DNA from 3 places in the Pseudomonas rhodesiae genome. Region 1 is predicted to be linked to each of the others. Evidence: predicted binding sites of a transcription regulator. Region 1 holds the regulator's gene; each other region holds the start of a gene.

Evidence for each region. Region 1 encodes sigma-54, which starts transcription at its own class of promoters, with help from an activator protein. Its sites were predicted from a motif close to ANTGGCATNNANNTTGCTNT; they were not measured.
Region 2: a site for sigma-54 is predicted at 2,461-2,480, ahead of flgB (flagellar basal body rod protein FlgB). Genes of this name have one in related genera too.
Region 3: a site for sigma-54 is predicted at 2,872-2,891, ahead of HRH33_RS20350 (circularly permuted type 2 ATP-grasp protein). Genes of this name have one in related genera too.

What each region holds. Positions count from the first base shown of each region.
Region 1 covers NZ_CP054205.1:1,194,944-1,199,541, reverse strand. Annotated here, with positions in the region: gene lptC (LPS export ABC transporter periplasmic protein LptC) at 1-446, shown strand, start outside; gene lptA (lipopolysaccharide transport periplasmic protein LptA) at 433-966, shown strand; gene lptB (LPS export ABC transporter ATP-binding protein) at 966-1,691, shown strand; gene HRH33_RS05285 (RNA polymerase factor sigma-54) at 1,884-3,377, shown strand; gene hpf (ribosome hibernation-promoting factor, HPF/YfiA family) at 3,453-3,758, shown strand; gene ptsN (PTS IIA-like nitrogen regulatory protein PtsN) at 3,770-4,234, shown strand; gene rapZ (RNase adapter RapZ) at 4,237-4,598, shown strand, end outside.
Region 2 covers NZ_CP054205.1:4,579,333-4,583,930, forward strand. Annotated here, with positions in the region: gene flgE (flagellar hook protein FlgE) at 1-791, opposite strand, end outside; gene flgD (flagellar hook assembly protein FlgD) at 823-1,548, opposite strand; gene flgC (flagellar basal body rod protein FlgC) at 1,564-2,007, opposite strand; gene flgB (flagellar basal body rod protein FlgB) at 2,011-2,418, opposite strand; gene cheR (protein-glutamate O-methyltransferase CheR) at 2,715-3,542, opposite strand; gene HRH33_RS20685 (chemotaxis protein CheV) at 3,584-4,516, opposite strand; gene flgA (flagellar basal body P-ring formation chaperone FlgA) at 4,598-4,598, shown strand, end outside.
Region 3 covers NZ_CP054205.1:4,514,078-4,518,675, forward strand. Annotated here, with positions in the region: gene HRH33_RS20340 (transglutaminase family protein) at 1-478, opposite strand, end outside; gene HRH33_RS20345 (alpha-E domain-containing protein) at 475-1,425, opposite strand; gene HRH33_RS20350 (circularly permuted type 2 ATP-grasp protein) at 1,430-2,839, opposite strand; gene HRH33_RS20355 (ribonuclease E inhibitor RraB) at 3,250-3,591, opposite strand; gene HRH33_RS20360 (hypothetical protein) at 3,805-4,041, opposite strand; gene HRH33_RS20365 (START domain-containing protein) at 4,145-4,598, opposite strand, start outside.

The DNA of each region.
Region 1 (4,598 bases):
GGGCTATCGACTATTACGCCACCAACGCCTACAGCGTGCAGTTCCTGCCCGATGGCAAGGTGCAATACGAAATGACCTCGGACAAAGTCGAACATTTGAAGGCCAGCGAGGTGACCCTACTGACCAATCCGGACTTGAACCTGTATCGCGGCACGGAGTTTCCGTGGCACGTCACTAGCAAGCGTGGCGAGGTGAACCCCGACGGCACCGAAGTCGAACTGATCGACTCGGTGCGCGTCGCGCGTACCGATGCGCAGAACCGCGACACCATTATTACCAGCAGTCGCATGACCGTATTCCCACAGAAGCAATATGCGCAGACCGAGCAAGACGTTAGAATCGACGGCGCTGGCGGTGTATCGACTGGCAAGGGAATGAAAGCGTATTTGAAAGAAAGCAGGATACACCTGCTATCGAACGTAAGAGGACAGTATGAGGCTCGTTAAAACTCTCCCGATTTTGCTCGGTCTTGGCGCAGCACTGGGAAGCGTGAGCGCCTGGGCTCTGCCGAACGATAGCGAGCAGCCTATCCGCATCCAGGCTGACGATGCTCAGCTGGATGACAAGCAAGGCGTTGCCACTTACAAGGGCGACGTGATCATTATCCAGGGCTCGATGAAGATCACCGGCAACACGGTAACTCTGACGCGCACCCCGGCAGGCGACATCGACGTGGTGACGTCGGTGGGCAACCTTGCCTACTTCGAACAGAAGCAAAAGGCAGAAGATCCAGGCCCGATGAAGGGCTATGGCAAGACCATCCAGTATCATGCGCAGCAGAACCGCATTGTGCTGATCGATCAGGCCAAGGTGCTGAGCGCCGACGGTAACTCCACCGAAGGCGAGAAGATCGTGTACAACACCAAGACTCAGGTCGCCCAGGCGGGCCGCGCCAACGGCACCAAGGTCAGCGCACCGCGCCCACGCATCGACATGGTTATCCAGCCGAAGAAGAAGGCCGAGTAATGGCAACCCTGAAAGCCCAGCATCTGGCCAAGGCCTATAAAAGCCGTCAGGTTGTGCGCGATGTCAGCCTGTCGATCGACAGCGGCCAGATCGTCGGCTTGCTCGGCCCCAACGGTGCCGGCAAGACCACCTGTTTCTACATGATCGTCGGCCTGGTTCAAGCGGACCAAGGCCGCGTGCTGATTGACGATCTGGACGTCAGCCACCAACCGATGCACGGTCGCGCCCGCGCCGGTATCGGCTATCTTCCGCAAGAAGCGTCGATCTTCCGCAAACTCTCGGTCGCCGACAACATCATGGCGATCCTGGAGACTCGCAAGGAGCTTGACCGCGATGGCCGTCGCGCGGAGCTGGAAAGCCTGCTGCAGGAATTCCACATCAACCACATTCGCGACAACCTTGGCATGAGCCTGTCCGGTGGTGAGCGTCGTCGCGTGGAAATTGCTCGCGCACTGGCCACCGCGCCCAAGTTCATCTTGCTGGACGAACCGTTTGCCGGCGTCGACCCTATTTCGGTTGGCGATATCAAACAGATCATCCATCACCTCAAGGCCAAGGGCATCGGGGTATTGATTACCGACCATAACGTACGTGAGACCCTCGATATCTGCGAAACCGCCTATATCGTCAACGATGGTCAACTGATCGCCGAAGGCGATGCCGCCACCATCCTGGCCAACGAACTGGTCAAGGAAGTGTACCTGGGCCACGAGTTCCGCCTGTAAACAGCCTTTAACAAGGCGTTGGCAGGACGTTAGCCTGGTGCGCGGATGCAATGAAAGCCTCTGGATTTTTATTGTTACCGCGCTCTAGGCAAAGCCCCCGATATCAGGCATATAATTTGCTTATGTTTGGCGCTCACGCGCCCTGTCGTGGATGGCGCATTGCGCCGGCGAATAAGGTGTTAAGCCCCTGCCATGAAACCATCGCTAGTCCTGAGAATGGGCCAGCAGCTGACGATGACACCGCAGCTGCAACAGGCCATCCGCCTGCTCCAATTGTCGACCTTGGACCTGCAACAGGAGATCCAGGAAGCTCTGGAGTCCAATCCGATGCTCGAACGCCAGGAAGAAGGCGACGACTTCGATAATGCAGATCCGTTGGCTGACAACATCGAGCAAAAACCCAACTCCGATGTGCAGGAACCCTCCTATCAGGAAACCGCCCCGACGGTGGATAACCTGGAGGAAGGTGAATGGAACGAGCGTATTCCCAACGAGCTTCCCGTGGACACTGCCTGGGAAGACGTCTACCAGACCAGCGCCAGCAGCCTGCCCAGCAGCGACGATGACGAGTGGGATTTCACCACCCGGACGTCCGCCGGCGAAAGCCTGCAAAGCCACCTGTTGTGGCAGTTGAACCTGGCGCCGATGTCGGACACCGATCGGCTGATCGCCGTGACCCTGATCGACTGCATCAACAACCAGGGCTATCTGGACGAAACCCTTGAGGAGATCCTTGAGGCCTTCGACCCGGAACTGGATATCGAGCTGGACGAAATCGAAGCCGTCCTGCACCGCATCCAGCAGTTCGAGCCTGCCGGCATTGGCGCCCGCAGCCTCAGCGAGTGCCTGCTGCTGCAATTGCGTCAGTTGCCCGCCAAGACCCCTTGGCTCAGCGAAGCCCAGCGTTTGGTCACCGATTACATCGATCTGCTGGGCAGCCGCGACTACAGCCAACTGATGCGACGCATGAAGCTCAAGGAAGACGAGCTGCGCCAGGTCATCGAGCTGGTGCAAAGCCTCAACCCTCGCCCAGGCTCGCAGATCGAGTCCAGCGAAGCCGAATACGTTGTCCCGGACGTTATCGTACGCAAGGACAACGAGCGCTGGCTGGTGGAGCTGAATCAGGAATCGGTGCCGCGCCTGCGCGTCAATCCGCAATATGCCGGGTTCGTGCGCCGCGCCGATACCAGCGCCGATAACACCTTCATGCGCAATCAGCTGCAAGAAGCGCGCTGGTTCATCAAGAGCCTGCAAAGCCGCAATGAAACCCTAATGAAAGTCGCCACCCAGATCGTCGAGCATCAGCGCGGCTTCCTGGAATACGGCGACGAAGCGATGAAACCGCTGGTGCTGCATGACATCGCCGAGGCGGTCGGCATGCACGAGTCGACAATTTCACGGGTGACCACGCAGAAATTCATGCATACCCCACGGGGTATTTATGAGCTGAAATACTTTTTCTCCAGCCATGTCAGCACTTCCGAAGGCGGCGAATGCTCGTCCACGGCGATCCGCGCGATCATCAAAAAACTGGTTGCCGCGGAAAATCAGAAAAAGCCGTTGAGTGACAGCAAGATCGCTGGTTTACTGGAGGCACAAGGCATTCAGGTCGCCCGTCGAACCGTCGCCAAATATCGCGAATCCCTTGGGATCGCGCCTTCCAGCGAGCGTAAGCGTTTGATGTGACGGGCGGGCCATAGCGTTCCAGTGGCAGGCATCCCGGCCTGCCGCTTTATGCACTGGCAACGAAGGAGAAGCTGTATGCAAGTCAACATCAGTGGACACCAGCTGGAAGTCACCAAGCCCCTGCGTGAGTACACCGAGAGCAAGCTGAACAAGCTTGCGGGGCATTTCGACAAAATTACCAATGTGCAGGTCATCATGGAGGTCGATAAGCTCAAGCAGAAAATCGAGGCCACCCTGCACATACCGAATGCCAAAGTCGTCGCCAATGCCGAACATGACGACATGTATGCCGCGATTGACTCGCTGTACGAAAAGCTCGACCGCCAACTCATAAAGCATAAGGAAAAGAATCTGCACCTGATGCAAGGTACAGGTCGTTAACTCTCCCCCCCATGATCCGACTTGAAACTATCCTGACCCCCGGCCGTTCCCTCGTGAACGTGCCGGGCGGCAGCAAGAAAAAAGCCCTCGAACAAATTGCCAACCTGATCGCCCGCGAAGTGCCGGATCTGGAGATGCAAGATGTCTTCGAGGCGCTCGTCGCCCGTGAAAAACTGGGCTCCACCGGTTTTGGTAACGGCATCGCGATTCCACACTGCCGCCTCAAAGGCTGCGCAGATCCGATAAGCGCTCTGATACATCTGGAAGCCCCCATCGATTTCGACGCCATCGACGGCGCACCGGTCGACCTGCTGTTTGTCCTGCTGGTCCCGGAAGCTGCCACCGATGCGCATCTGGAGCTGCTTCGGCAGATCGCCAGCATGCTTGATCGCAAGGAAGTACGTAACAGACTACGCAGCGCCAGCAGCAATGAAGCGCTCTATCAGGTTGTTCTGGATGAACAAAACGAGAAGTAATCATGCGTTTGATCATCGTCAGTGGCCGCTCCGGCTCTGGTAAAAGTACTGCCCTGAATGTTCTGGAGGACAGTGGCTTTTATTGCATCGACAACCTGCCCGCCGGGTTGCTGCCGGAATTGGCCGAACGCGCATTGATCCATACTGAGCTAGCGCAGCCGCTGGTTGCCGTGTCGATCGATGCCCGCAACTTGCCCAGCCACCTTTCCCGGTTCCCTGAGCTGTTGGAGGAAGTGCGCGCCAAGCATATTCACTGCGATGTGCTGTACCTGGATGCCGACGAGGAGACCCTGCTTAAGCGCTTCTCCGAAACCCGGCGGCGCCACCCGCTCAGCAGCCCCCACCGCTCCCTTGCCGAAGCGAT
Region 2 (4,598 bases), 2.4 Mb from region 1:
GTGCTGGACACAGTGCCGGTGAGAATACCGGTGAGCTTGCCCGCGCCATCAAAGCTCAGGGTCGACGGTACAGGCGGCGTGGAAGGTGTGCCGGTAGGCGCCGAACCGTTCGGGTTGCGGCCGTCGATCAAAGTGTAGGCGTTCCACTTGTTGCCGTCGGTTTTCACCAGGTACTGCACCATCGGGTGCGCATTACCCTGGGCGTCATACAACGTGGTGCTGTACTGGGTGGTGAAGGTGCTGGTATCGCTCGGATTGAACGGCTTGAGCGTCTGGTCGATCACCGGCTCAGAGGAGTTCAGGTTACTGGTGGAGTCCACTTTGGTGGATGCTTTCGGCGGCAGATTCGACAGGTTCAGTTGCAAGTCGGTCAGGCCGCCCTTGATGATCTTGCCGTCTTCATCCGCTGCGTAACCCTGCAGACGCGAGGTGCCGGTGTTGTTGGTGATGTAGCCGTCCTTGTCGGCACGGAAAGCACCGGAACGGGTGTACTCCAGGGAGCCGTCGCTGCCCTTCTGCACGAAGAAGCCGCCGCCTTGGATAGCCATATCCAGGATACCGCCGCTGCCGTTGACGTCACCTTGGGTGAACTGCTGGGACACCGCCGCCAGGTTCACACCGTTACCGATGCTGTTCTGACCGGTGCCCAGCTTGGAGGCAGCGTAGATATCGGCGAATTCCGCACGAGAGGATTTGAAGCCAGTGGTCGCGACGTTGGCGATGTTGTTGCCCGTCACGTCCAGTTGTTTGTTGGCCGCATAGAGGCCGCTAAGGCCGATGTTAAAAGACATGTTTCTCTCCTTCTGCCGTATTTAGCCGGCTCTATGTACCGATAGTCTGAATTTGCGACAGCTTGACGCTGCCCATGCCGCCCGCCAGGTTCAGCAGCATTTCGCCGCCGGTCTTGCTCAGCGTCACGCTGGTCACCGTTGCCGGCAGCGAAGTCGCCAGGGCCACCGAGTCGCCCTTGTCGTTCTTGGTCGTGGCCGCGAAGGTATAAGTACCCGCTGCCGCCACCTCACCTTTGTCGTTCTTGCCGTCCCAGATAAAGTCGGACGTGCCGGCGCTTTGGGCGCCCATGTCGATGGTGCGGACCACGTTGCCGTCCTTGTCGGAGATCTTGATGGAGACGTTGCCCGTCGCCGCCGTCACCGCCACCGAACCGGTCATGCTTTTACTGGTATCGACCAGCGCCTTGTCGGTCTGGGTAATGATCGAGCGTCCCACCAGCGACGAAGCCTGCAGCGCCTGGGAGGAACTGAAGTTGCTGGAAATCGCATTCACCGAGTCATTCAGGGTATTGATGCCTTCCAGGCTACTGAACTGCGCCAGTTGAGCGACGAACGCACCGTTGTCCTGAGGCGACAGCGGGTTCTGGTTTTTCAGTTGGGTAACCAGCAACTGCAAGAATGCATCCTTGCCCAGCGACTGGCTGCCGGTCGCGGCCTTGGAAGCATCGGCTAAATTAGTGTTGTCCGACGCCGTCTTGACCTTCGAGTTGAAAAGGTCTTGAACCGCCGTGTTATTAGACGTATCGACAATGGCCATGGTTGGCGCCCCTTATCACTGACCCAGGGTCAGGACCTTCTGCATCATGGTTTTGGCGGTGTTCATCATTTCCGCGTTGGTCTGGAACGAGCGGCTGGCCGAAATCATGTCCGCCATTTCCTCGACCACATTGACGTTCGGGTAGTACACGTAGCCTTTTTCGTTCGCCGCCGGATGGTTGGGCTCGTAACGGGCTTCGAGGTTGCTTTGATCCTCGACTACGCCGAGTACCTGCACACCCTGGCCCGCGGCGTCCTGGTTCTGGAACAGCGAATCGCTGCCACCGCTCTGGCCGCCCTGGAACATGGTGGCGAACACCGGGTGACGGGCGCGGTAGGTTTGGTCAATGCTCGAAGACACGGTCTCGGCGTTGGCGATGTTACTGGCGACGGTGTTCAAGCGCGTGGTCTGCGCGCTCATGCCACTGCCGGCAATATTGAAAACACTGGACAGGGACATAGCTTACTCTCCACGCAGGGCTGACATCAGCCCTTTGAATTTACTGTTGAGCAGGGTAAAGCTGGCCTGGAAGTTCACCGAGTTCTCGGCATAGGCCGATTGCTCCAACTGCGCGTCGACGGTGTTTTGGTCGATGGACGGCTGCATCGGCGTGCGATAAAGCAGCGACTCGTCACCACTGCTCAGACCTTGTGCTTCGATATGACGGCTGTTGGTCATATTTAAGGCAAAGGTGCCGTTTTTGGTCTTGTCCTGCTGTGCAGCGAGCACGGCGGAGAAGTCCAGATCCCGAGCCTTGTAGTTCGGGGTGTCGGCGTTGGCAATGTTGTTGGCCAGGACTTCGGCACGCTGGGCGCGGAAGCCCAAGGCTTGTTCGTGGATACCGAGCGCTTTGTCGAAGCTGATGCTCATGGCGGAGACCTTTAGGCTGACCTGCTGTTCGTTAACAGAGGTATAGCAAGGTGCATGCCAATTTTTTCAGCCCCCATATATCAAGGACTTAAGCGGAAATTGCCGGCGGCAATGCCAGAAAAGCGGCAAGCGGCTTCCGCTTGGCGCCAGTAAAGCGGCAATGGGGGATTGCCGCAAAACTAAAAGTGGGAGGAGGCTTGCCTCCGATAGCGGCGTATCAAGTCATGGACAGGTGACTGATCCAACGCTATCGGGGGGCAAGCCCCCTCCCACATTTTTGACTGCACAGGCCTTGTTTACTTGGCCTGGTAGATGATGCCCGGGCTGCACTGCACCATCTGGTAGTGATCCGGCAGGCCGTTGAGCGCCTCAGACGCACCGAGGAACAAGTAGCCGCCACGCTTGAGCGTGCCATGGATACGCAGCAGGATGTCTTTCTTCACTTCGGCCGAAAAGTAGATCAGCACGTTGCGGCAGAACACCATGTCGAACTTGCCCAGGCTGGCGTAACTGTCGAGCAGGTTGAACGAGCGAAACTCCACTCGGCTCTTGATCGGCGCTTTCACCGCCCAGCGGCCCGCGCCTTTGGAGTCGAAGTAACGTTGCAAACGCTCCTGGGACAAACCGCGCCCCAGCGCCAGGGTGTCGTATTCGCCGGTCTTGCAGTTATTCAACATGGTCCCGGACAAGTCTGTGGCGACAATCTGCGCTCCAGCCTTCAACTGGCCCATGTTGGTTCGCTCGAACTCGTCGATAGCCATGGAAATCGAGTACGGCTCCTGCCCCGAAGAACAGGCCGCCGACCAGATGCGCAAGCGCTGTCCGGGACTGGCCTTGATGGCCTCCGGCAGCACCTTGCTTTTAAGCACTTCAAACGGATACGTATCGCGAAACCACAGGGTTTCGTTGGTGGTCATGGCATCGACCACCATCTCCTTGAGCCCACTGCGCGGCTGACTCTGGATCCGCTGAACCAACTCGCCCAGGGACTTGATGCCCTGCTGCTCCATCAGCTTGTTGAGACGGCTGGATACCAGGTACTGCTTGTTCTCACCGAGCAATATGCCACAGGCTTTTTCCAGGAAGACCCGGAACTGTTCAAAATCCAAATTACCTGTCGACACTGATACCGCCTCTAAAATCGTATGATCGCCAAGAATAAACCTTAGCCGTGATCTGCTGCTTTGATCCGGTCGACGACTCGGGATGCGAGGTCATCAGGACGGAATTTGGCCAGGAAATCATCCGCCCCGACCTTTTTGACCATGGCCTGGTTGAATACACCCGACAACGAAGTATGCAGCACGATATGCAATTTTTGCATACGCGGGTCGCTGCGTATCTCGGCTGTGAGAGTGTAGCCGTCCATTTCCGGCATCTCGATATCCGAGATCATCATCAGGAATTCTTCTTCCGGCTTCTTGCCCTCATCCACCAGTTTGCGCAGGTAATCCAGCGCCTGGCGGCCATCGTTGAGCGCTATCACTTCCACGCCGACAGTTTGCAGGCAACGGGTCACCTGCTTACGGGCCACGGAAGAGTCATCCACCGTCAGTACACGCAGGGACACCGCTTTGTGCGCCGTCTCGGCGTCTACCACGCCCACCGAAATCGTCTCAGAGGTAGGGGCCACTTCGGCGAGGATCTTCTCCACATCGATAATTTCCACCAACTGGTTATCGACCCGCGTCACCGCCGTAAGGTAGTGATCGCGGCCTGTGCCCTTGGGTGGTGGATGAATCTCTTCCCAGTTCATATTGACGATGCGCTCCACCGAGCGCACCAGGAAACCCTGGGTCTTGGTGTTGTACTCGGTGATGATCACGAACGGACTTTCACGGTCCTGAAGACCGGACGAGCCTGTCGCCAGAGCCAGATCAAGAATCGGGATGGTCGCACCGCGAATATTGGCAACGCCACATACCACTGGACTGGATTTGGGCATGATCGTCAGCTTGGGACATTGCAGCACTTCCCGCACTTTGAACACATTGATGCCATACAGCTGCCCGCCGTCGAGGCGAAAAAGCAACAACTCCAGGCGATTCTGCCCTACCAGCTGTGTGCGCTGGTTTACTGAATCCATTACACCTGCCATGCCCAGACTCCTACGCTAAAACCTTCGGGGGTACGACGCGCACCCGACACTAAACGGCACGAGCTTTGCTATTTGTTGGCTA
Region 3 (4,598 bases), 2.5 Mb from region 1:
CCCCCGCACGGCCAGCGAAAGCATGAGCGGCGCAGGTGTCGACTTCAGTGGCGCCGGGGGTGTAGACCATGGTTTCGTTGAGCGCGTGCATCAAATCAATCAGGGCGCTGCGGTCGCGCCGTTGGCCGCACTGCTGCTGGGCGAACCCACGCAAGGCTTCATCGGCCTCGGTCAGGCGAGTGCCGCGCAGGAATGGATAGGCCGACTGTTGCTCGTGCTCGGCCTCGCGCAACTCATCGATATCCACCTGACCACGGGCGCCGATGATGATGGCGTCGTGGGGCTCATCCAGGGTCAGCACATGCAGGATATTGCCGAATGGGTCGACCTGCGCGCGCACCGGGCGCGGCAGATCCAGTTGCCAGCTGAGCACATGCTGGCGCTCGCTGTCGTGGGGCGTGAGGCGCAGGTACTGGATGCTGGCGCGCACCTGGTCTTCATAGTGGTAGGTGGTTTCGTGGCTGATGGAAAGTCTCATGCCGCCTCCAAGTAGGAATGGTAGATGGCATCGCCCAATTGGCGGACCAGGGGGATAAAGTCGGTCAGCCAGGCATGCAGGCCTTCTTCAAGAATTTCATCGATGGCGGTGAAGCGCAGGCGTGCATCCATCTCGGCGGCCAGACGCTGCGCCGGGCGGCCATTGAGGCCCGGCAGGCTGGCGAGGATCTGGTCGATCTCTTCGCTGCACGCACGCAGCGAGCGCGGTACATCGGCGCGCAACAGCAGCAACTGCGCCACTTGCCGGGCACCGGGGGCGTCGCGATAGATTTCGGTGTAAGCCTCGAACGAGGACAAAGCACGCAGCAACGCGCTCCACTGGTAGTAGGCGTGAGCCGTGCCATCGGTGACGGCGTCGGCGTGGTCGCCGGCCATTTCATAGCGCGCATCCAATAGACGAAGCGTGTTGTCGGCGCGCTCGATAAAGGTCCCCAAGCGAATGAAACGAAATGCGTCATTACGCATGATGGTGCCGTAGGTCGCGCCACGGAACAGGTGGGAGCGCTCCTTGACCCACTCGCAGAAACGGCTCATGCCATAACGGCTCAGGCCTTGCTGGGCGATATCGCGAATGTCCAGCCAAGTGGCATTGATGTTTTCCCACATGTCTGCGGTGATTCGCCCACGCACCGCATGGGCGCTGGCCCGCGCTGCGCCCAGGCAACTGTAGATACTGGCGGGGTTTGCCGCGTCCAGGGCAAAAAAGTGCAGCAGGCGCTCGGCGTGCAACTGGCCGTGGCGCTCGTGGTAATCCTCCAGGGTGCCGGTGATCAACAACGGCATCGCCAGTTCATGCAGGCCATCGCCGCGTCCGTCCTGGGGCATCAGCGACAGCGAATAACTCACGTCGAGCATGCGCGCGAGGTTTTCCGCACGCTCCAGGTAGCGCGACATCCAATACAGATCCGAAGCAGTTCGACTCAACATGGCATCAGTCCTCCACCACCCAGGTGTCTTTGGTGCCGCCGCCCTGGGACGAGTTGACCACCAGCGAGCCTTCGCGCAGGGCCACGCGAGTCAGGCCGCCGGGGACCACACGCGTCTCCTTGCCGGACAGCACGAACGGGCGCAGGTCGATATGGCGCGGGGCAATACCGTTTTCCACAAAGGTCGGGCACGTGGATAGACACAGCGTGGGCTGGGCAATATAGGCATGGGGCTTGGCCATGATGCGCGCGCGAAAGGCTTCGATCTGCGCCGCCGTGGAGGCCGGGCCGACCAGCATGCCGTAGCCGCCGGAGCCTTGGGTCTCCTTGACCACCAACTGCGGCAGGTTAGCCAGTACGTGGGATAACTCGTCAGGCTTACGGCACTGGAATGTCGGAACGTTCTGCAGGATCGGCTCTTCATCCAGGTAAAAGCGGATCATCTCGGTGACGAAGGGGTACACCGACTTGTCATCCGCGACGCCTGTACCGATGGCATTGGCCAGCACCACATTGCCCGAACGATAGGCAGCCAACAGGCCGGGCACTCCGAGCATGGACTCCGGGTTGAAGGCCAAGGGGTCGAGGAACGCGTCGTCGAGACGGCGATAAATCACGTCCACCGCTTTGGGGCCATCGGTGGTGCGCATAAATACACGGTCATCGCGCACGAACAGGTCGGCGCCTTCAACCAGTTCCACGCCCATTTCCCGGGCGAGAAACGCATGTTCGAAAAACGCGCTGTTGAATCGGCCCGGGGTCAGCACCACCACGCTGGGGTTATCCAGGGGGCTGGCGCTTTTTAGGGTATCGAGCAGCAGGTTGGGGTAATGATCGATCGGCGCAATGCGCTGGGCGGCGAACAGTTCGGGGAACAGGCGCATCATCATCTTGCGGTCTTCAAGCATGTAGCTGACACCGCTGGGTGTACGCAGGTTGTCTTCCAGCACGTAGTAAGTGCCGTCGCCATCGCGTACGAGATCGACCCCGGCGATGTGGGCATACAGATTGCCGTGCAAGTTCAGGCCCTGCATTGCCAATTGGTATTGCTCGTTGGCCAGCACCTGTTCGGCGGGAATGATCCCCGCTTTGATGATGCGTTGCTCGTGGTAAAGGTCAGCGAGAAACATATTCAACGCCTTGACCCGCTGAATACAGCCACGCTCGATAGTCCGCCATTCACTGGCCGGTATGCTGCGGGGGATGGTGTCGAAAGGGATGAGGCGCTCGGTGCCCTGTTCGTCCCCGTACAGGGTGAAGGTGATCCCGGCGCGGTGAAACAGCAAATCGGCTTCGCGCCGGCGCTGGGCCAGCAGTTCATCAGGGGTTTGGGCCAACCAGCGGGCGAACTCGCGGTAATGGGGGCGGACCTGCCCTGCCCCGTCGTACATTTCGTCGTAATAAGTGCGGATCATGCCGTACTCCTTGTCACCCGGACGCAAGAACCATCGCAAGGCCCGTGCCATCGGCATAAACACTTAAAAATCAGTGAGTTGAATAGATCCAGGCAGTTAATCGCACCTTCCTGGTGCGTCGAATGCCTGGTGTGTCGTGGCGCGCTTCATCGTAATGCGGGCTTTGACTATCAAGAGCATAGTCAGAGTTGATTTCACTGGCCCGCCATAGCTGCGGATAATCGCCACCATCTGCTGAACAGACCTTCAGCGCTCCGCTCTTCCCTTCGGCCACCCTACTCGGGTGGCTTTTTTTTGGTGCATGAAAAGAGCCCGCAAGTTCCGCCGGGGTTCGCGCCGGCGCAAACAAAATCGGCCGACCCGAAGGTCAGCCGATACGCTGCGTTGCTAACGATGTGGAGGACGCACCATTACATCGGCCGCCCCCGCACCTCCTGCTTGACGCCCCAGCCCTCGATAATGCCGCCCAAGGGCTCGACCACTGCTTCAAAGTCTTGCTCGAAGTCTCCTATGCCGTCGTAGGTTGCAGACATGATCTTGCTCAGTTCCAGGTACCAGGCGCCATCATCGCGCGCACTGACCTGAGCGTTCAGGGATTCGCCACGAAATTCGCCCGCCGCTCTGCGCGCCCGTTCTTCGTCGGGGAAAATCGCGTAGAACTCAATGGGATGGAACCGTGAAAAATCGAAACCGCCTTCTTTCATGCGGCGCAGAACGTGGGTGCTGATGTCTTCTTGATAGGCTGTGCTCATGAAAAGTGCTCCTCAATACGATGGATAGACTTTCCGTGCTTCCCGAAGCCCGCGCCTTACTGGCGAGGGAACTACGGCAATGGTTTCACCGCTGGAAAACAAGCATGTAGCTGACAAGACCAGACCTTAGCGATTCATTCGCTGATCTCGTTTGCAGAGTAGCGCGAAGCAATCGCCTCCACCAGAGGCGCTTGGGTGGAGGACAGGGAATATTCAGGCGGCGGGAGAAATGTCGAGAATCTGGATACTGTTCTGGTCTTTGAGGATCTTGACGGTCGGCTCCGGCTTGCGCCCCTCAAGGTCATTGAGGTCAAGTTCGGCGGCAACCGGCACCAGTTTGCTGCGAATCATATGCGCAGCGTCTTCGAGGCTGGGCTTTTGTTCGCAGGTGAACTGCTCTACGGATTTTTCGCCGTGATCATCAACGAAGGTAATTTGCCACGTTTGCATCGGTGCCTCCTCGATAAAACCCGTGTGTGGGCTCACCTTTATCTGGACCTTGGGGGTTCGCCAAACGTTCCACCCAAGGCAGGAAGCACCCGATCAATCGCGCTTATTTTTCCGCGCGGGCTTTGAGCGCCTTGAGGGTGTTGAACGGCGCGTCGACCACGAACTTGTTGGCCAGCCACGAAGGCACGCTGCCGCCTGGCTCGGTGTGCACCTGGTAGGTCACTTCGGTTTCGTTAGCGCCCTTTGGCACCAGTCTCCAGAAACCTTCGACCTGGGCCACACGTACGAAGCCTTTTTCCTCAGGCTTGTAAGTCGGCACGCCTTCCAGCTTGCGGGTCACGCTGCCGTCAGCCGCTTTGGTGGAGGTGACATGGGTATAAGAGTCACGCGGCGTCACAGGCCATGGCGTGTTGAACTGGGTGTAGGTCCAGGCCTCGTCGCCTTTGCTGTCGATCAGCTTTTGCGACTTGCACTCATGAATCCAGGCACATGCGCCAACCACGTCCTCCTGGATAGCGAGGATCTTGGCGACGGGCGCCTTGATCACCGTTACACCT